3 regions of the Paenibacillus sp. FSL K6-2862 genome follow, and region 1 is predicted to be linked to each of the others. Evidence: riboswitches for the same ligand, from Rfam matches in the RefSeq annotation. Region 1 holds a riboswitch; each other region holds the start of a gene.
What was found. Region 1 has a riboswitch for cyclic di-AMP ahead of MHB82_RS00145 (3D domain-containing protein). Riboswitches for the same ligand answer to the same signal wherever they lie in the genome.
Positions count from the first base shown of each region.

Region 1 (7,308 bases):
GCGAAAAGTGCTGGAGGGTTTTGACGAATCTAACGGCACCTTGTTGTTTTATGAGTCACCGCATCGTATTCGCAAAACGTTGGTCAATCTGGAAGAGATTTTGGGGGATCGTTCAGTTGTGCTGGCTCGTGAGCTGACGAAGCGACATGAGGAATTTGCACGTGGCACGGTTCGCGAGTGCATAGACTGGCTGGAGGAGCATCCACCACTTGGAGAGTACTGTTTGCTTGTAGAAGGCATTAAGGAACAGGAGCGTAAAGCAGAGCGTGAAGCCTGGTGGCAGCCATTGTCCCTGGAGGACCACGTCAGCCACTATGAAGGTGAAGGACTTCACCGCAAAGATGCGATGAAAAAAACAGCAGCAGACCGAGGGTTAACGAAACGTGATGTATATAACGCGCTGATCTAATCCTCTGCATGCTCCAAACATACGGTTAAATAGGGGAACATAACCTGAAAAGTTTCTCATTGGAAACCTTAGCAAAATATTAAAAGTCCAAGGCGGTGTAAAAATATTTTTTTGATTTTTCACCGCTTTCCTAGTTATGAATGAGCTGATCAGGGTTTGTCCCGAATGGGGTAATAAAAAAAAGACCTTCCAACGGTGGGGTTCACACCGGGAAGGCAAGTAAGGAATATAAAAAGGTTAGAATTAACAATTCAATGAGTCCATTATACCTGAAATTTCTTATTTTGTCACAGGTGCAGGAATTTCGGAAATACATTCGTTACAAACGATTTTACCTTTGAAGTATGTAACGTTCTCAGCGTTACCACAGAAGATACAAGCGGGCTCGTATTTTTTCAACATGATGCGCTCACCGTCAACATAGATTTCCAGAGCATCTTTTTCACCGATACCCAGTGTACGGCGCAATTCGATTGGAATAACTACCCGTCCCAGTTCGTCTACTTTTCTAACAATACCTGTTGATTTCATCATTATAATCAGTGCTCCTCTCAGCTACTTATCTTTGTCATTATTCGACATTATTTTATGTTTTATGATACTCATCATACCAACGATTCCCAAAACAGTCAACCTTAAAATTAGCTTAAAATTAAGGCTGTTTTTGATAAGATTACGGTTGGCAAGGGGTTAAGAGCGATTTTTCATATTTAAACATCAATGTCAGGTTTGTCGATTTGGAAAACATTAAAAGTGCATCATTCGACAAAATTCGTCATTGTATGTCGAATAATAGGGCTGGGCAAGGCTGAAAGCGACAAACACAACTCATAAACAAGGGAGCGAAGCGACATGGAACAGCGTTTAACCGAAGAGAAAGTGTTTAAAGATCCGGTACATAATTATATTCATGTGCAAGATCCGATTATATGGCAGTTGATCAATACTCCCGAGTTTCAGCGCTTACGACGGATTCGTCAGTTGGGAACATCTTATCTGACTTTTCACGGTGCGGAACACAGCCGGTTTTCACACTCATTGGGCGTTTACGAAATTACACGGAAGATTATCTCTCAATTTGAAAGAAGTCACTACTCCGATTGGCCTAAGGAAGAAAAAGCCGTTGCTCTCTGCGCTGCATTACTGCATGACTTGGGACATGGGCCATTCTCTCACTCCATTGAAGAAGCCTTCGACATGAATCATGAGGACTGGACCTGCCGAATTATCCTTGGGGATACCGAAGTGGGGGCAATCCTGAGACGGTATGCTCCCGATTTCCCGGAGAAGGTGGCATCTGTTATTCAGAAAACATATGAAAAGCCAATCGTCGTAAATTTGGTCACTAGCCCGCTTGATGCAGACCGGATGGACTATCTGCTTCGGGATGCATACTTTACAGGTGTAAACTACGGAACCATCGACCTTGACCGCATCCTGCGAATGCTTCGTCCCTATCACGGGAGAATTGTAGTCAAGGAATCCGGTATGCATGCCGTGGAAGACTATTTGATGTCACGTTACCAGATGTACTGGCAGATTTACTTCCATCCGGTGACCCGAAGCTCCGAAATTATCCTGAGACAAATATTTAAGCGTGCAAAAGAGCTAGTAAAGCAGGGGTTCCAATTCCGTTTCATGCTGGAGCCACTGCCGCAGCTGTTTGACGGAGTGCTCTCTGTTGATGAATATCTGCAATTGGATGAGGCACTAATACAGACCACATTCATGCAGTGGCGCAAAGAGAACGATTCTGTTCTGAGCGAGTTATGCGAACGTTTTATGGATCGCAGGTTGTATAAGTATGTAGAGGTTGAACAGATCGATGTGGAAACGATTGAAGAAATTCGGGTTGCCTTTGTCGAAGCAGGTCTTCATCCCGAATATGATCTGGAAATTGATTTTCCGACGGATCTTCCGTATGATGTTTTTCGTCCGGATGAATCGACAGACAAACAGATTCTGCTGCTGGATAGACAGGACAAGTTGCATGAATTGTCCGAGGTTTCGGACATTGTCCGTTCAATCAGCGGAATACATCGTGGTAAGCATCATCTGTACTATCCGCAAAACAAGGTGGACGCCATCATTCACGAACTGCCATCTCATATTCGTCCATACTTCTCATGATCATGAAGTGAGCCGTGAGGAGCAAAATTATTACAAATTAGCTATGATAGAAAGAGTTTCTATTTCGAGATATTATCATGATACAGTAATCTGCTTTAATGGAGAGTATATGTAGATCGACATAATTTTGTAATGTATACTTTTTTTTGAACAAGTTGAGACCATAAGAGCTCCTATATATAGTAGAAATTAATTTTGGTAATTCCACATGTTGTACTCTGAAAAATCAATGATGATGATAAAATGGGTGCATTTTATAGGATTTTGATCGGGAAAGAAAACAGTTATTCGACAGGAAGGGAGAAATACAAATGATGTTATTCGACACACATACACACCTGGATGCACCGCAATTCGACGAGGACCGCGAGGAGATGATTCAACGTGCTGTAGATGCCGGGGTTGGCCGTATGATCAATGTCGGTTTCAACCGGGAGACCATTCCATCCACGATGAAGCTTGCCGAAACGTATGATTTTATATATGCAGCTGTAGGCTGGCATCCTCAGGATGCCATTACGATGCAGGAGGGCGATCTTGAGTGGATTGCGTCTCTGTGCAAGCATGAAAAAGTCGTTGCCATAGGCGAGATTGGCCTGGATTATTATTGGGACACTTCTCCCAAGGATGTTCAGCATCGTGTACTGAGACAACAGATCGGACTAGCTCGTGAACTTAACATGCCGATTGTCATTCATAATCGCGACGCTCATGAGGATATTGTCAAAATTTTGCGCGAGGAAAAGGCTGGAGAAGTCGGGGGTGTGATGCACTCGTTCTCTGGAAGCTGGGAAACGGCAAAACTCTGTCTGGATCTAGGGTTCCATCTATCCTTCGGGGGACCAATCACGTTCAAAAACGCCAAGCAGCCAAAAGAGGTACTGGCGAAGGTGCCAATGGACCGATTTTTCATCGAAACTGACTCCCCATATCTTACACCACATCCTTATCGTGGAAAACGAAACGAAACAGCGCATGTACGTCTGGTTGCAGAAGCAGCTGCCGAAATTAAAGGCATTTCGGTAGAGGAAATTGCTGCAATAACGACCAAAAATGCCATGGAACGATTTGGGATTCGTTAAAAAACGAAGCAAATGCGGTGAAAAAGAGAGGTAGACGGAGCGAATTTGCTTTTTGATCCAAATAAATGAAGAATATTACAATATTTTAACCAAATATTTAGAAAAACGTACTTGAACAACGCTTTACAACATGCATCGAAACAGGATATCATCTTTTCAGTGAATTGTTGTGAGGAAAATTGGACAGATGTTCGGGGGATGAACAAAGGGACACTTTCCGATGACACAACAATACTTTTCATGAACCGATCTCGCTGAGTCTCCGTTAACGGAGAGCGGGGGAACCAATAGGGCTTAAACATCAGTGTAAGCAGCTGATGCGCATCGTTTCGCTGACCCAAAAGCAGCGGATGCACTTGCGAAGCGCTATTTGATTTCTTCTTTGGGTCTCGGGGTGAATTCAAGGGCATCCGCCATGAGCGGGTGACCGGAGATAGGGCGGCTCTCTTTCGCCCGAACCCGACAGCTAACCTCGCAAGCGGAAAAAGAGAGGCAACCTCGTGCATGAATTTCCGATATTCAAAATCATTCGGAAGCCACGAAAGAGTTCCTCTTACACTCTTTCTTTGGCTTTTTTGTTTTTGAATAAAAGAAATAAGGTCATCATACGGTAAGAATTCAGGTGGTGACATCATGTTGCGAAGAGTGGTTCATGGTGCAGAGCCGGTCATTGAGATATCGATCAGTTCTGTAGAAAATTTGGTATAGTCGCGTCAAAGACATCATGCATTAACTTTAGACGGCGAGGCTATGAAGGAGGACGGAGAAGTGGGCACATTCCAACCAGAAGAGACCCATGAGTCACGATCATCCAGTAAGTCTTACGCGTTGCGGTGGAAGCATGAGAACATGCGTCAAATGGCACTGATCGCTATTTTCTCAATCGCGCTTACAATCATGATCTTGTTAGTCGTTTACGGTCAAGCCGGGAAACAAATTTCGCTGGTTATTGATGGCAAAGCTCAAGCGGTAGAGACTCGTACAGGAATGCTTCAAGAAATGCTGGAGGAGCAATCAATCACAGTCAGCCCCCATGATGAGGTATCCATGCCTTTGAACGGGGCAATCGCAGATGGAGACCGCATAGTTATTGAGCGGGCCGTTCCAGTCAACATTACGGCAGACGGAGACACCAAGACTCTGTATACAACCGATTCATCGGTAGAAGATGCAATTCAGAAATCTGGAATTGAAGTTGCCAGTGAGGATAAGGTTTATCCTGCGCTCGCAACACCAATCAAGGCAGATATGAAAATTCGCGTAGTGCGTGTAACAAAGCGTACAGTGGAAGTGGAACAGCCGATTGCGTACAAAGTAATCAAAACGGCTGACCCTAGCTTGTACAAAGGTGACAATCGCGTCATCGTAAACGGCAAAGAAGGTACACTTGTACAGCATATCGAAAAGGTGTTTCAGGATGGAGAGTTAGTCTCCAAAAAGATGGTGGGCAAATCGGTATCGACCAACCGTGTAGATAAAGTTATTGCTGTCGGAACCAAAGCAAAACCAGTTGTGAAGCAGCCGGAGATTCAGACGGTATCGGCCCAAACCTCCACAGCAAAGAAAGAAACGACAACGAACTCGAAGAAAACCGCTGCATCAGGCAGCAAAGTGATTACCGTCTCAGGCACTTCTTTTAAATATTCCAAAGTACTTAAAAATGTATCGATGACCGCGTACTCTTCTGAGGAGCCTGGCATTGGTACAAAAACAGCTTCCGGTACCCGGGTAACTGAAGGACGGACCATTGCGGTCGATCCAAAAGTGATTCCGATTGGCTGGTGGGTGTACATTGAGGGCCTCGGCTTCCGTCGTGCGGAAGATACCGGCGGCGCCATTAAAGGCAACAAAATCGATGTGTATTATGACAGTGTGAAGCATGCCCTGAATTTCGGACGTAAGAAAGGCAAGACGGTATATGTGATCGGTCCGGTTAAGCCGGAAGCGAACTAAAATCGTTTTACTTTGAAATGGGAATGCTATAAAATAGTTGCATGAATGAATCATGCGGAATATGCAGCGGTGGAGTCTGAATAGACTCGCCGCCGTTTGGCAGAGAAGAGGATATTCCTCTTCTTTTTGCGTTAGAAAGGAAGAAATGGAACATGATAAAAGAAGTCATTGTGGTAGAAGGACGCGACGATACCGTCGCCATCCGGCGGGCTGTTGAGGCAGACACCATAGAGACCGGCGGATCAGCCATCAATCAGCGAATCCTGAAGCGAATTGCACTGGCACAGGAGAGACGTGGTGTGATTGTTCTTACGGACCCGGATCATGCCGGAGAGCGCATTCGCAAAATCATTGCAAATAAGGTCCCAGGCTGTAAGCATGCTTTTATTCCGGAAGCGGATGCAACCCGCAAAGGGGATATCGGGGTCGAGAATGCCTCGCCTGAGGCAATCCGCCATGCGCTGGAGCGTGTACATACCTCTTATGAGGGTATACCGAGCCTGATCGATTGGGAGGACTTGATTGCAGCAGGACTGATTGTGCACCCACAGGCAGCCGCAAGGCGTATGGAGATGGGGAATCTGCTGGGCATAGGTTATTGCAACGGAAAGCAGTTCCACAAGCGTCTGGGTGTATTCCAAATTAGCCGGGAAGAGTTTTCTGCAGCATTATCGCAAATTGAACGTGAAGGATTGTGAGCGTATGAATGGCATGGATGAGACTTTGGAAATTGCAACACCTAAGCGAACGAAAGAGATAATTCAGAGACACGGTTTCTCATTTAAAAAAAGTCTAGGTCAGAACTTTCTGATTGATCAGAATATATTGAACAAAATTGTAAATGCAGCGGATCTGGACGAGTCCAAGGGCGCACTCGAAATCGGCCCGGGGATTGGGGCACTTACGGAGAGACTGGCCCGAGCAGCCGGCCCTGTAACAGCTGTGGAAATCGATCAGCGTTTATTACCGATCCTTGGAGAAGTAATGGAGCCCTATCCCAACGTCCGGATACAGCACGGCGATGTGCTGAAGCTGGATTTGGCAGAGCTTTTCCGCACAGACTTTGCTAGTGTGGGCAAGGTGAGTGTTGTAGCCAATCTGCCGTATTATGTGACGACGCCTATTATGATGAAACTGCTGGAAGAGAAACTTCCGGTAGACAGCATTGTCGTTATGATTCAGAAGGAAGTAGCAGAACGTATGGCAGCTGCACCCGGCTCGAAGGACTACGGAAGTCTGAGCATTGCGGTCCAATACTACAGTGTGCCTGAATTGGTTTGTATTGTGCCGCCAACCGTATTTATTCCGCAGCCCAACGTGGAATCGGCTGTCATCAAGCTCAAGGTTCGTGAGCAGCCCCCTGTCGAAGTGCCGAGTGAAGCACACTTTTTCGAAGTGGTACAAGCCTCATTTGCCCAGCGCAGAAAAACCATCTCGAACAATCTGAAAGCTCGCTTCTTCACTAAGGAGAATCGGGAGCAGGCGGATCAGTTACTGGAGCAGGCTGGCATTCAGCCGTCCAGACGGGGTGAGACACTTAGTCTGCAGGAATATGCGACGTTAAGCACGGTAATGTGGGATGCAGGAGTTCGTGCCGGTCTGTAAATAAATTCGGATGAACCAAACCGGGTCTTTGCCCATACGATGGGGTAGAGGTGATTATGTTGATGAATATCGGTGACTTGGTCGTTCGAAAGTCATACGGAGGAGATGTGACTTTTCGGGTGGAAGGCC
Region 1 is NZ_JBBOSN010000001.1:28,435-35,742, forward strand. It holds gene rsmI (16S rRNA (cytidine(1402)-2'-O)-methyltransferase) at 1-409, shown strand, start outside; gene MHB82_RS00130 (AbrB/MazE/SpoVT family DNA-binding domain-containing protein) at 689-943, opposite strand; gene MHB82_RS00135 (HD domain-containing protein) at 1,262-2,539, shown strand; gene MHB82_RS00140 (TatD family hydrolase) at 2,851-3,621, shown strand; cyclic di-AMP (ydaO/yuaA leader) riboswitch at 3,864-4,118, shown strand; gene MHB82_RS00145 (3D domain-containing protein) at 4,390-5,574, shown strand; gene rnmV (ribonuclease M5) at 5,727-6,272, shown strand; gene rsmA (16S rRNA (adenine(1518)-N(6)/adenine(1519)-N(6))-dimethyltransferase RsmA) at 6,277-7,179, shown strand; gene yabG (sporulation peptidase YabG) at 7,242-7,308, shown strand, end outside.

Region 2 (7,308 bases), 4.1 Mb from region 1:
GGTCTGGATTGCCATTGGCGAACCGTTCGGTCATGATCTGGTAAAACACAGCTTCTTTGGCCCATTCGGGAACCTTAAACACATCAATTTCATGAATGTACGAGAATTCGTAATATCCTCCAGTAGGGTAAGGGGGATCTCGGTGAATCCCATTGTCGGCCAGAAATACATTTTCATGACCCGCAGTGACTCGAAAAATATAGGTAAGTCGCTTGAATTTGGGTTTAACCGCAGCCTCCCAGTAGTCGAACATGCTATCCGAAGCAGCTTTTTCCAGTTGGATTTCCCTGTAGGTTCCGTCCCAATCATATTTATCACCGGTCAGTGCAGTCACATAGTCTACATCATCTCTCTTCGTACGTACACGCAGATGAATCGTAGACGTGTTGTAGGCGTAAGCCCACTTGTCACGTGGAACGTGATACATCGCTTCGAGCAGCATGACGGCACCTCCTGTATCAAGATGAGTATAGCATTACATAACCAAGCTAGACAGCAAATGAACCATAAAGGGTTTACATAATTAGTAAAATTTTCATCATTTTCATGATTTTCATTTCACAAGCATCTCCAGGTTAGGGTTGAATATACGTATGCAAAATAAAGAAAAGAGGTGTTTTCTGCAGACCTGGTGATATCCATCAAATCTGTAGAGAACACCTCTTTGGTTGTCTCTGTTAACTTAGAACTTATATTATCGTAAGGCTTGTTCAAACTCTGTTCGAATCGTTTGCAGCAGCTCAGGCTTCGTTAGCACATCATAAGCTGTTGTGGCAAGTGCTTTTGCACCCAAGATCATGCCATCCAGTGCCCTTTCCTGTAAAGCCAGATCGCGGAATTCGATGGAGTGCAGGGTATGCACCTCATCAACGACCTGAATGTAGGGATGAATTGCAGGACAGCGTAAGGATACGTTACCGATATCCATGGAGCCATGATCATCTCCGCTAACAATCTCGTCTTGAGGAATACCGAGTTCCATGAGGTTTTCACTGAACGTTGCAGATAAAGATTCATTGGTTACCATCTCATCATATGACGTTTCATAATTCGAAGTCACAAGACGACAGCCTGTTTGGAGCGCAGAACCTTCGGCAATTTGTATGACACGCTGCGTTAGTATGTTAAGCTCTTTTCTGGTTGCGGCGCGTACGTAAAATTGGGCTGAAGCGTAGTCGGGAATGATGTTGGCAGCCTGACCACCGCTATTAATAACACCATGGATCCGGACTGTACTTCTCACTTGCTGGCGGAATGCATTAATGCCGTTAAAGGTTTGAATGACGGCATCGAGAGCATTAATCCCTTCATGCGGACTGGCCGCGGCGTGAGAGGATTTCCCGTGGAATTCGAATTGCACGGCATCAATGGCCAGAGAGCTGCCCGATTTCTCATAAGCATAGTAAGGATGGGCCATCAGTGCGACATCACAATCATCAAACAGACCTGCTTCAGCCATTGGAACTTTGGCGCCACGAGTTTCCTCAGCAGGTGTGCCGAAGACTTTTAACGTTCCTCCAACTTCATCCAAAATGGACTTTAGACCGACAGCAGCACCCAGACTCATCATACATATCAGATGATGGCCGCAAGCGTGACCAATCTCGGGAAGTGCATCGTATTCGCATAACAGCGCTATGGTTGGTCCTTTTTTGGCAGCAGCGTAGGTGCCGATAAAAGCCGTATCCAATCCAAGTACGGGAGCTTCTACTTCAAAACCGTGAAATATCAGTTCTTCCTTTAAACGGGCAGAAGCAAGGTATTCCTCGTTCCCGAGTTCGGGATTGGCACCAATGTATGATGAAATCTCCTTAAAACGGGAAGCATATTGATCAATAACCGACAAAATTTGTGATTTGGTATGTGTCATCGTGAACTCCTTCGTGCAAAATGAAAATAATTTAGTCATTATATCATGTTTGCTTGGTTTTTTCAGAAACAAGTCAGGATTTGTAAGTTGAAAACTCATTGCATAATCATGCATTGTACTTTATAATGACTCAGGCATCAACATGAGGAAGCACATAATGTATGTAAGGGGAGAACAGGGTTGAAATTGATTAGTCGTTACACCATGATGCTGTTGACCTTTGTCGTTTTATTGACGGCTGCCGTTCCTTCGGCGCTGGCAAGTGGAACTACAGGCACTTCAGACAGTAAAAAATTGGTTCTCGGCACGAGTGCCGACTTTGCACCATATGAATTCCATAAAGTGATTAATGGCAAGGATGAGATTGTCGGATTCGATATTGCCATTGCCAAAGAGATTGCTGCCGATTTGGGCGTAGAACTTGTAATAGAAGATATGGGTTTCGACGGCCTGCTGCCTGCATTGCAGAGTGGACGCGTGGATATTGTTATTTCAGGCATGACACCGACAGAGGACCGCAAGAAAAGTATCGACTTCTCCGATACCTACTATAAATCGAAACAAGTCATCATGGTTCGCAATGAGGATAAAGACAAATACCCAACCATGGCTGAACTGGAAAATGAAAAGATCGGAGCACAAAAAGGTTCGATCCAGGAAACAATCGGACAGAAGATTCCTGGAGCTAAGCTGACGTCTCTTGATAAAATCTCGGACATAGTGCTTCAACTGCAAACTAAACGGATCAACGCTGCAATCGTTGAAGATACCGTTGCCGCAGGATACCTGGATGATATGATCGGACTTGCGCCTGCTGTTCCGGATGAAGAGCAGGTAGCAGCAGCGATCGGTATCCGCAAAGGCAATACGGAATTGCTGAATGCCGTTAATGGTACGCTTGAACGACTGAAGAGCGAAAATAAAATTGATCAGATGGTAACGGAAGCCAGTCAATTAATGGCAGACCGTGAGGTCAAATCGCCAAATATTTTTGAAGTATTCTGGCAATACAAAAGCTTTTATGCTACGGGGGTTGGTTATACCCTCCTATTGTCCGCACTTGGCGTAATTTTCGGGGTAATTATCGGTTTGATCATTTGCATGTTCCGGATGCATGATATGGCCATTTTACGTTGGATTGGTACGGCATATGTTGAAGTCATTCGCGGGACGCCGATGCTGGTTCAACTGATGATTATCTATTATGGCCTTTCCCTGACCTTCGGTATTAATTTCTCAGCTCTTCAAGCCGGTATTATCACACTCTCCATCAACAGTGGTGCTTACCTTGCAGAGATCTTCCGTGCTGGGATTCAAGGGGTTGACCGGGGTCAACTGGAAGCAGCACGTTCGCTTGGGATGGGTAGAGGCGCGGCAATGAGATTTATTATTTTGCCACAGGCTTTCAAAGCTGTACTGCCTGCCATCGGTAATGAATTCGTAACCATTATCAAGGAATCATCCATTATCTCGGTCATTGGTATGGTTGATATCATGTATCAGGCAAGTGTAGTCAAAAACATTACGTACCAAGGAATGAATCCGTTCCTTATTGCAGCAGCCATATACTTTGTATTGACATTTATTTTGTCCAAGCTGCTGGGTCGACTGGAAAGGAAGTTGAGTGCAAGTGATAGACGTTAGACAACTATACAAATCCTACGATAAAAACGAAGTACTTAAAGGCATAGATGTCACGATTGGCAAGGGCGAGGTCGTTGTTGTAATTGGTCCTTCAGGATCAGGCAAAAGTACTTTCCTTCGCTGTCTTAACTTGTTGGAGCAGCCTACTTCAGGTGAAATTAATTTCGAAGGCGTATCGATCACAGATCCCAAACACAACATTAATGCAACCCGGGAAAAAATGGGGATGGTGTTCCAGCACTTTAATCTGTTTCCGCATAAAACCGTGGAGCAAAACATTACCATTGCCCCGATTAAAGTCAAAAAGCAATCTGCACAGGAAGCCAAGCAGATCGCCACAGACTTGCTCAAAACCGTTGGGTTATTGGATAAAAAAGATGCTTATCCGAGTCAGCTGTCTGGTGGACAGAAGCAGCGGATTGCCATTGCCAGAGCGCTTGCGATGCAGCCGCATGTGATGCTGTTTGACGAGCCAACGTCTGCACTTGACCCGGAAATGGTTGGTGAAGTACTCGACGTTATGAAACGCCTGGCTGAAGGCGGCATGACGATGGTTATTGTTACCCACGAAATGGGCTTTGCCCGTGAAGTGGGTGATCGCATCATCTTTATGGATGGCGGTGTAATTGTGGAAGAGGGCACACCGGATGAAGTATTTGGTCAACCTAAGAATCCACGTACACGTGACTTCCTCGGTAAAGTCTTGTCATAACCTTTGAGCATGATCCAGTCAGTGAACCGGATTAAATAGAACGAACAAAAAAAGAAATCAAACAACCTTGCTCACGTCACGTTAGCAGGGTTTTTTTTTTGATTGTGGATAAGTATCCAGTGTCGTAAAAGTAACGTTTCTGTCATCGTTCCAGAGCTGCTTGATCGCTCTTTAACAAGAAAAATCCTTATTTCTAAAGCCGCATAATGTGTTGTTCAATACAGTTGGTAACATTTACTACGGACCTTGGTTACAAAATTGTGATATATTGTTCCTGCCGAAACTTCCTGAGGAGGAAGTGTGGAGGATGTAATGATGCAGACCGTGGGGGGAAGTTTGAAACGCACGCTGCTTGGGGTGAATTAGGGATACATAACGCAAGACGAATGTAACAGAGACCTATAGGGTGGTTTCCTCCATCCGAATCCGACAACTAACTTCGCAGGCACAATGAGGGAGGAAGACCATGATTAAGAAGAGAACTATAGCCAAAACAGCAACAGCCCTATTGACAGCAGCAATGCTCATTCAGGCCGTTCCAGCTCACGCTGATTCTGTTCACGTGGCCAAAGAGGGGGATACCTTCTATACCTTATCGAAACAATATGGAGTTGGACTGAACACACTGGTTAAAGCAAACAGTGATATTTCACCTTACAACATTTATGGTGGTTTGAAAATTACGATTCCTGGAAAAGCAAACACAGCCTCAGCTGCTCCAGCTGCGAAGAGCTCTACAGGTGCAAAGACGATTACGACCGCTAGCCTTGATGTAAATGCTGACGATAAAGTCGTTGAGGCCTGGGGCAAAACGTTTGATTATAGTAAGTCCATTGATGTGAAAGCAACAGCATACTCTGCAGCCGCTTCCGAAAATGGTGGATGGGGTGCTGTTGATTACTTCGGTAATCCACTTGAACTCGGCACGATTGCAGTAGACCCTAGTGTCATCCCACTGGGTACAAAGGTTCTTGTTACGGGTCACTCCCATCCGGGGCTGCCTAAGCAGGCATTTGTGGCTACTGCCCGGGATGTCGGTGGAGCGATCAAAGGGAAACGAATTGACATTTTCATTCCTGGGAGCCAGAAGTCTGTGAGTACCTTTGGTTTTCAGGACGTTGAACTTTATATCTTGAAATAAGTATCAGTGCTACAAAAGGGTGCCTTTATTACACGATGAACGCGTAATAAGGGTACCCTTTGTCTTTATTAAAACGCGCAAGATTGTTAATTCATAACTTATGTGTTTCCTCTACTAAGCCGAGTATTATTTGCTTTTTGGCAATTGCAGCATCTCGTCCAAAGTCACCAGATTGAAGCCCCTGCATCGCAGTTCATCTATAATCTCCGGAAGTGCTCCAATGGTACCGGACAGATTGGAGCCCACGCCTCCGCCCGCATGTTGAAGAATGATGGAGCCTGGTTTGACTGCAGATAAGACATTCTGCTTCACTTGTTCTTTGCTAAGGCCTTTCCAATCCAGCGAATCCACATTCCAATTGACGATGCTGTATTGCTGTCTTGCGGCCCATTGCAGCTGTTTTTCATTAATATCCCCGTATGGAGGACGAATCATTTTTGGTGTATACCCGGTCAGTTTACGAATAATGTCGCCGGTATGTAGAATTTGTTTGCGAAAAGCATTCAAAGACAGCTTACTGAATTCAGGGTGGTTGTAACTGTGGTTCCCAACAATGTGACCTTCCCTAACGATCCGTCTGACGAGGTCGGGATGTTTCTCTGCCCGGTTGCCAACAATAAAGAAAGTCGCTTTAACATTATATTTCTTTAAAATATCCAATACCTGCGGAGTGAAGCGCGGATCAGGTACATCATCAAAAGTCAGTGCTACCTGTCTGGTTGAAGGACCATTGGTCTTGAACGTATCGGCATATTTCTGCCTTAGCTGACCGAGTGTCAGCTGTTCATCCTCAGATAGATCCGGCTTTGCAGCAGGCATGCTCTCTCGAACGGGTTTTGCCAGCAGTTGTCCAGGTGAATAGCTTCCACTCATAAAGATAAGGATCAACATGGAGAATGCGATGAGGCGAATACGCATGATATAGCCTCCTTTGTCAAATTGCGTTCTCTTTGGTATGCCCGTGTTGATGGTCCATTATGCATAAATGTGAGATGTTTCATTGTCCAATTCAGTCATTAAGCTCATAATTCCACCATTACATATACTCCAAAAGGATGGGTGGATTAGGATGGGTACGTATGATTTGAAATCGGTTCGTTTGCAGGTCATTGAAGCTGGAGAAGATAAGATATTTTTGGTCACGGGTGGGAAAGCTCATATAGGGGCTGTGGCGACCTTTTATCCGGAAAGAGAACGCGTGGTGGGGACGGCAGTCCATATACCGGGGCATAAGGAACAGGAATTGTGTGAGCGTCTTGCACGTAAGGCCGCAAATTCTCTTAAGGTGACTGTAACCGTTATTATGGGGATTCATTTTGACGCCATTACACGTGTACAGATTGATGAGATCGTACAGACGGCGGAAAAGCTGCTCGATGATCATTTAACCCTGGCGAATGATACAAAATAGTATATTTTGGGTGAATCTGAATCGTGTTTTATGATTTTTTTTGGTAAAATTGAAACGGGATGAAGGTTACCACGTATGTATGATTATATACAAGATGTAAATCGACTAGGAGGAATACCATAATGTCCATTTTCAAACGTTTGCGTGATTTAACGATGTCTAACATTAATGCCATTATTGACAAGGCAGAAGATCCAATCAAAATGACGGATCAATATATCCGTGATATGCAGGAAGATCTGGAAGATGCAGAGAAGGCTGTTGCTCAACAAATCGCGATTGAGAAAAAATTCAAGCAGCTGTTCGAGGAACAGGAAGCATTGGTGAAGAAACGTGAGGAGCAAGCTCATACCGCAGCACGTGCACAGAACATGGAGCTGGCGCGCCGGGCTCTGGAAGAGAAAAAAGCTGCTGAAGTAAAAATGGCAGAATACAAAACAAGCTATGATCAGAACAAGGCTTCGGCAGACAATCTGCGCGGCAAGCTGGATGAAATGCGCAAGCAATTGACACAAATGAAAAACAAGCGT
Region 2 is NZ_JBBOSN010000001.1:4,100,420-4,107,727, reverse strand. It holds gene MHB82_RS18385 (alpha-glycosidase) at 1-442, opposite strand, end outside; gene MHB82_RS18380 (M20 family metallopeptidase) at 695-1,870, opposite strand; gene MHB82_RS18375 (ABC transporter substrate-binding protein/permease) at 2,075-3,514, shown strand; gene MHB82_RS18370 (amino acid ABC transporter ATP-binding protein) at 3,501-4,226, shown strand; cyclic di-AMP (ydaO/yuaA leader) riboswitch at 4,492-4,690, shown strand; gene MHB82_RS18365 (3D domain-containing protein) at 4,693-5,367, shown strand; gene MHB82_RS18360 (polysaccharide deacetylase family protein) at 5,494-6,285, opposite strand; gene lpdD (prenylated flavin chaperone LpdD) at 6,437-6,778, shown strand; gene MHB82_RS18350 (PspA/IM30 family protein) at 6,901-7,308, shown strand, end outside.
Region 2: another riboswitch for cyclic di-AMP. It lies ahead of MHB82_RS18365 (3D domain-containing protein); the one in region 1 lies ahead of MHB82_RS00145 (3D domain-containing protein).

Region 3 (7,308 bases), 1.4 Mb from region 1:
ACCAACAGGAAGATACGTCTCCTTGTTCACCATATATTTCATTTGCATACTTGTAATATTCATCTGTTCAAGCATCGCTTGTGTCTGGGCGTCCGTTCCATTCTGCTCCATGACGGATTGAGCCAATTCCTTCACGTTATCACCCGATACGTCTGCGGTAATGACATAATTGTCGCCCTCTTCGGTGATCTTGGTATCTTCCGCAATTTTATTGAATTGGTCCAATTCTTCTTCAGGGTTCAGGCTTGATTGCATTTGCTCAATCAGCTGCTTCGTTTGATCGTCAGGAATTTTAACCCATTGATCTCCCACCTGCGAATAGATGGCATCAGAAGTAATGTACTGCTTCACGTTTTGTGCTTCCTGCCCGGACATTTCCATGTTCATCTCTTGATAGATCATCATCGGATCCTTGATGATGTCCATCTTCATTGTTGTTTTTACCTGCTGATCCTGTGACTGTTCGCCAGCCTCCAGCTTCAAATTCTGATCAATGGTTGCATCACTCGAGAAGCTTTTCAATTCCTTGGCTGCTTCATTCGTTTTGGTAATCAATTCTTCCAGTTTAGGGATCTGTTGTTCCTGCTCTGCAGGTGTATTGCCCTCGTTTGTCGCTTCGTTGCCAGCCGGCGGCGTTGCAGTGCTGTTATCCGCATCGTCACCGCATGCTGTCAGGCTTACTGCCAATAATGCCCCGATAATGAATGTCGTCCATTTCTTCAACTGTTTGTCCTCCCAAAATAGATGTGATCCGTATTCATTACCCAAATGTTTCCTTTATTAATCATGTTTGCGGTACATGCGTTCTCTAGTACGATTTACAAAAACCGATTCTTGATCTCAGGTGTCGGCAGCATACACGCTTCGTCCTTGCCAAACCACCGGTAACGATTACGGGCTACCCAGTTATACACGGCATTACGAATGAATTTGGGTACAATAATAAAGACATATAATAATGGATACGGAAATTTCAGGCCTTTGGCCAGCCGCAGTGCAGCTGTCGAACGTGTATAGTAACGGCCATTTTCGATTAGTACAAATGTATCCATGCTGTCTGTAGACAGATTTCCTTTCTTCAGCAAATCCTTGGCTACATCGGATTGGAGCGATGCAAAATGATATTTCCCTTCCGGATCACGTTTGATAATCCATTTGGTTAATCCTTGGCAAAAGTGGCAAACCCCGTCCACGAGTACAATCGGGTGTCCCTCATGCTCATCCGCTCGAATTGATGTCATAATTGAAGCCTCCTCATTTATGCTGTTAGATTAACTTACCCACTTTTCACCTTCACGTTCGCTGTCCACTAAATTTATACTACTCAAAAGGAATTGAATAGAAAAAGAGCGCAGGCTCTAAAGCCTACGCTCGTATCTGTTGGGGCAATTACTCAGCAATTGCCTTTTCCATCCACTCATCTTCAATCATTTGTTGGTGCAGGTCTCCTGCCCATTGGTCCATGCATTTGCAAATGAAATCTTTGCGGCATACTGGACAAGGCGTTTTCTGCAGACGGCTGATCGCTGTCATCTTCCATTCCGGAGATTTGGAGTAGAATACGCGGCACTGTGTGCCATCTACCAGCTTCATCGTAAATTCATACAATCCGTCATTTTCGTTTTTGCTGGCTACTTGCAATTTTGCAATACGTGGTCTATAAGACATGGATATCACCTGTCAATTCAAATTTGTTTCCTGCATGACTTTTCTCAGTACTAAGTCATATTAAAGAAATTTTAGTTCGATGTCAACTCAGGGAGCACGAACCTCCCAGCTTATTTTGAATGGATTCCATACCCACCAAGTTATGCCACACTATCCGCCGAACAAAATATCCAATATTGTGCCTACCTGACCCTGCTTTTTGCCTTTCAGTACATCGGGGTCGAATACTTCCACATAACCACATGAGGAACAGGCTACGAACAAATAGTGGTTATGCTGGATGTCGAACATTTTGCTAAGACCAGCCCCGGACATTGAGACTTCCTTGATGTTGCAATCCGTTCCCCGACATTTCGTACATACAAACCTTCGCTCAATCATCTCTTCAATACTCATTTGCATTCCCCCTTTTTCAGATGCCTGGCATGAAGCAAGAGTATAATTATGTAAAAGAGTACGCGATTTGACCTGCAATCTCCTGCATGTCTTCTGATTTTAAAATATAAAGCCCTGCCGTTTGCCAGCAGGGCTTGTACCGAACAACAGGTATCCATGATAGCCTGCTTAATATATCTCTCCCTTTACTCCAGCGAGTATCGGTTTATACCACGTTCAGTACGACATCAATGTTGCCACGAGTCGCTTTGGAATACGGGCAAAAATCATGAGCTTTGCGAGCCAGATCCTCTGCCTGACTGTGATCCACACCCGGCATGCTTACATCCAGCCGGACCGACAACTGGAATCCGTCATCCGCAGGGTCTTTTCCAATGGATACATTACTCGTTACCGTCACATCTTCCAGTTTAACGCCTGCTTTACGCGCCACGTTGGCAAGAGCACTTTCGTAACATGCACCGTAGCCTGCTGCAAAGAGCTGCTCAGGGTTCGTACCTTCACCGCCGGATCCACCCAGTTCTTTTGGCATTTTCAGATCATGTTTAAGGACTCCATCCGATGAAGTTACCGAACCTGTACGTCCACCTTTGACTGTCGCAGTTGCTGTATATAAAGCTTCCATTAGAATCTCTCCTTTTTCTCCAATATTTTTGCTGCCTACAATTCAATTTAAACTTCTGGCTTAATTTGAAACGGTTTTGGGTTACTTCATCAGCTTCTGCATCTTTGTCATTTTCATGCATCCATCCCGCCATCTGCATAACGCGATTTATGATATAAAGTTAAATTTTCTGAAGTTGGGTAATATACTAAGGATCTGTGATCTCATCCGCTTCTCATTTTGTCCATCTACATAAAAGTTGCACTAGACAAAAATTATTGAATGAGTACAATGTAAGTAACGACATATATTTTCAGACATATAAAAGTGAATGACCCCGGTCTTCATCATAAGGAAAATCAATACGATTATTATTAAAAAGTCAGGTGAACATGTATGAGTAAAAAAAATCCATTCAGCTCTCCTTCGGCTGAACAATTGGCCGCAGCAGGCATGGCTCCCTCCCTCGGGGAAGCACACAGCTCCATGAAGGTTCCGAAAAACGTTGCCTGGTGGAAAAAATTCCTCGCCTTTGTCGGCCCAGGTTATCTGGTCGCTGTCGGCTATATGGACCCGGGGAACTGGGCAACAGATATTGCCGGCGGTTCCCAGTTCGGTTATACGCTATTATCCGTTATTTTAATCTCAAACCTTATGGCCGTCGTATTACAGTCCCTTGCAGGTAAGCTTGGCATTGTAACCGGACGGGACCTGGCCCAAGCTTGCCGCGAACGGTTCAGTATGCCGGTTGTCATTATGCTCTGGGCTCTGTGCGAACTGGCCATTGCTGCTACAGATTTGGCTGAGGTCATCGGTTCAGCCATCGCACTGAAGCTCCTGTTCAACATCCCGATGTTATACGGCGTCATTATTACGGCTGTGGATGTTCTGATTATCCTTTTGCTGCAAAATAGAGGCTTCCGCGCCCTGGAAACACTGGTCATCGTGCTGATGGCAACCATCGCCCTCTGCTTCGGGATTGACCTGTTTCTTGCCAAACCGGATATGGGCGGGGTACTCACCGGCTTTGTACCAAGTGCCGAGATACTACAGAATCCAGCGATGCTGTATATTGCCATCGGAATCATTGGAGCAACGGTTATGCCGCACAATCTGTACCTGCATTCATCCATCGTGCAGACCCGGCAGATCGAACAGACAACTCAGGGGAAAAGAGAAGCCATTCGTTACTCCACTATGGATTCAACGATCGCTTTGACCCTGGCCCTGTTTATCAACGCTGCCATACTCATTGTGTCAGCCGCTGTATTTCACAGCGCAGGCATGACACAGGTCGCTGAGATTGCAGATGCTTATCACTTGCTCACACCTCTGCTGGGCACAACCATTGCAAGTATCCTGTTTGGTGTCGCTCTGCTGGCCTCAGGTCAGAACTCTACGCTTACAGGTACACTGTCCGGCCAGATTGTCATGGAAGGTTTCCTGAACATTCGGATTCCAGCTTGGCTTCGCCGGCTCGTGACCCGATTAATTGCGATCATCCCTGCCGTTATTGTGACGGCTATCGCCGGCGAACATGGAACGGAAGAATTGCTGATTTTGAGCCAGGTGATTCTATCCTTGCAGCTGCCTTTTGCCGTTATTCCACTTGTGATGTTTACGAGTGACAAAAAAAGCATGGGCGCATTCGCCAACAAGCTGTGGCTCAAAGTCGTCTCTTGGATCATCGCTGCCGTGATTGTGGTTCTGAATGTTTATCTGATTATCCAAACCATCATGCTGTTTTAATCTATATAGCGCTAAAACCGTTTCCCTCTTACTATAGATTTATAAAAAAAGGCTGATCCCTCATCAAGAATATACTTGAAGGGATCAGCCTTTTAGCTTTGCCATACACTTGCCTTGTCCTTTATTTAATGACGCGAAAGTCATCTTTTTTTTAATTTTATCCGCTAACCTTCAGAAGGCACAAGCAGTGGAATAATCTGCTCCAAGGCTTCGATGGTCCAGTCTGCATGCTCTTGGCCCTCCAGCTCAGGCTGAAATCGTCCATAGCCCTGCAAAATCCGAATCGTTCGCATCCCCAGCTTCTTGGCAGGAATGATATCGTTATCAATCCGATCCCCAATCATGACTGCTTCCTCGGGTTCACATCCCGCCTGCTTCAAAGCCACGGCATAGAGTTCCGGATCCGGCTTGGATACGCCTTCTTCTGCCGAGCAAGCCAGTACATCCACGTACCTCCGCAGACCGTAGCTCTCCAGGCGCTCAGCTGTCCCTGGACTCTGATTGGCAATAATGCCAATTCGATAATGGTGTGACAATTCCTTCAACACCGCGTCAGCAGAAGCGAAGGGCTTCTCCAGTTCCTTCCGGAACTTCAACTTCTCCTGGATCTGCTCCCTATGACGTTCATCACTGATTAGCGTTCGAATGGCTACCCTCATGGGCCACTGCTCATAATTTCGGTAACAGGAGGCAAATATCTCTCGCACTTCCTCTATTTTCACCGGATATCCAAGCAAGCAGGCTTCTTTTACAAACTGCCCTATAATATCATCTACCGGCTCCCATTCGTCCACCAGCGTATCTCCTACATCAAAGAACAACCATTTTAACCCCCGTACATCCGGCACGCCTATTCCTCCTTGTTAGCCATGAACGCAATCTCTAAATCAGCAATGTACATTAATGCTCAAATAAAAAAGAAGACCCACCATCATGCATGAGTCTCCTCAGAATTCCGTTTTTCCACAAGTTCAATTATAACAGGCACCTTACACCGGATCAATCGGCAGCTATCACATTAACCATTAAGCAAGAAGCCAACTTCTCCATTAAGGGAATACACAATGCGGTCAGCTCCCATCCCGCGGTAAATGCCTTTGGGGTGACTCTGTTCCGTAATCACACATAGTGATTTGGAGGTCCAGGAACGGCAGATCTGCAGATAGCGGCAGGTCAGGTTCAAACTGTTCTCGAAAATAAAAACGTTGCCTACACTCGACTGCGGTAGAAACCACTTCTGAGCTTCAGCTGTATTCATGCGAATGACGTTCTCCACTCCGATTCTGCGGAGCTTCCGTTCTTCCCCTGCACTGTTAGTCAGAACGGCAAACGGCATTTTTTTGTACATCAACAGCTTGATAAACTTGCGGCCTGCTTCATTCGGTGCTGTTACTAGAATCATCTCATTATCCATCGTTCGTTCCTCCCTTGGCGTGAAAAGACAACAAAAAAGAAGCGTGGGGGACCAAGGCCTCCCGAACGCTTCTTGAATAACCCATGACGAAAACGCCATGAATATGCGTACGGCTTGTTGCCTCTCCCTTTAACGCTTACGAGGTTAGCTGACGGATTCGGGCGCGAGAGTCGCCCTATTTCCGGCTTGCACCGAAAAATTCACCCCATGGATTAGCTGTAATGACAGCCGTTCCGATTGGTTCCCCCGTTTCCCACCCATGAATGAATGGAAACTCAGCGATTAAAACATCGTTCCTGTTTCATGTATTGACCAGAGCGATATTATCGTTTGTTTCGTTGTTCATGTTAAGTTTAATTGAATTAGAAATTACGATATGAATCATACACCCGCGACATGTTAGTGTAAAGTCCGGTCAGATCAGCGAATGGACGAATTTAAGGCATTACACATCAATGATATCGCTTACAACCAATCCATTCTCCATCCATCTCTGTGAATCTCGCTAATTCTCGTCCTTATGAAAAACGTATGTAATTTTAGATATCTGTAAGTAAACATAGGAATTTATTTAATTAGTTTTGCATTATCTAATTGTAAGCAATATAATATAACTATAGGAATCATTAACCCATTATACGATATGGAGGCGACAGATCATGTCCGTTTATGACTACAAAGTCAATACCCTTCGGGGCCAGGAAGTCGAGATGTCCGATTATCGCAACAAGGTGCTGCTAATTGTAAATACGGCGAGCAAATGTGGTCTGACCCCGCAATTTGAAGGCTTACAGGAACTCTATAACAAATTCAAAGACCGGCAGTTTGAAGTACTAGGCTTCCCAAGTAACCAATTCGCTCAGGAAAAAGGATCTTCCGACGATATTGCTGAGTTCTGTCAGATGAATTACGGTGTAAGCTTTCCTATGTTTGAGAAAATTGATGTTAATGGCTCAAGCGCTCACCCACTATTCCAACACCTGACAACAGAGGCACCAGGACTGCTCGGATCCAAAGCCATCAAGTGGAACTTCACCAAATTCCTCGTTGATCAGAACGGACGTGTCGTGAAGCGTTATGCTCCAAAAACGACTCCTGACCAAATTGAGGCTGATATTGAGAAACTGCTGAAATAAATCAACATGGAGAGGCCATAATCAACAGGGAACCAGAGAAAGTCCGGTTCTGTGTGAATGGCCTTTTTTTATGTTTATCCAAACGCAAAAAAGAGGTTTTCCATATTCGGAAAACCTCTTCTTGTCGTACAATATGATGCGGTCGAGAGGACTCGAACCTCCACGGGCATACGCCCACTACCCCCTCAAGATAGCGTGTCTGCCATTCCACCACGACCGCATGTCGTAAATAATCGGCAACAAAATTGATTATACAGGTTTACATTATAAAAGTAAAGCACTTTTATAAAAACTACTTTTGCACCTGTGTTTCCCCTCCAAATATCGGTTTTTTTCGTCAT
Region 3 is NZ_JBBOSN010000001.1:1,445,255-1,452,562, reverse strand. It holds gene MHB82_RS06590 (DUF6612 family protein) at 1-723, opposite strand, end outside; gene MHB82_RS06585 (thiol-disulfide oxidoreductase DCC family protein) at 819-1,241, opposite strand; gene MHB82_RS06580 (hypothetical protein) at 1,390-1,668, opposite strand; gene MHB82_RS06575 (zinc ribbon domain-containing protein) at 1,819-2,064, opposite strand; gene MHB82_RS06570 (organic hydroperoxide resistance protein) at 2,270-2,689, opposite strand; gene MHB82_RS06565 (Nramp family divalent metal transporter) at 3,122-4,417, shown strand; gene MHB82_RS06560 (HAD family hydrolase) at 4,582-5,265, opposite strand; gene MHB82_RS06555 (hypothetical protein) at 5,436-5,831, opposite strand; cyclic di-AMP (ydaO/yuaA leader) riboswitch at 5,950-6,122, opposite strand; gene MHB82_RS06550 (glutathione peroxidase) at 6,491-6,967, shown strand; tRNA gene MHB82_RS06545 (tRNA-Leu) at 7,105-7,187, opposite strand.
Region 3: another riboswitch for cyclic di-AMP. It lies ahead of MHB82_RS06555 (hypothetical protein); the one in region 1 lies ahead of MHB82_RS00145 (3D domain-containing protein).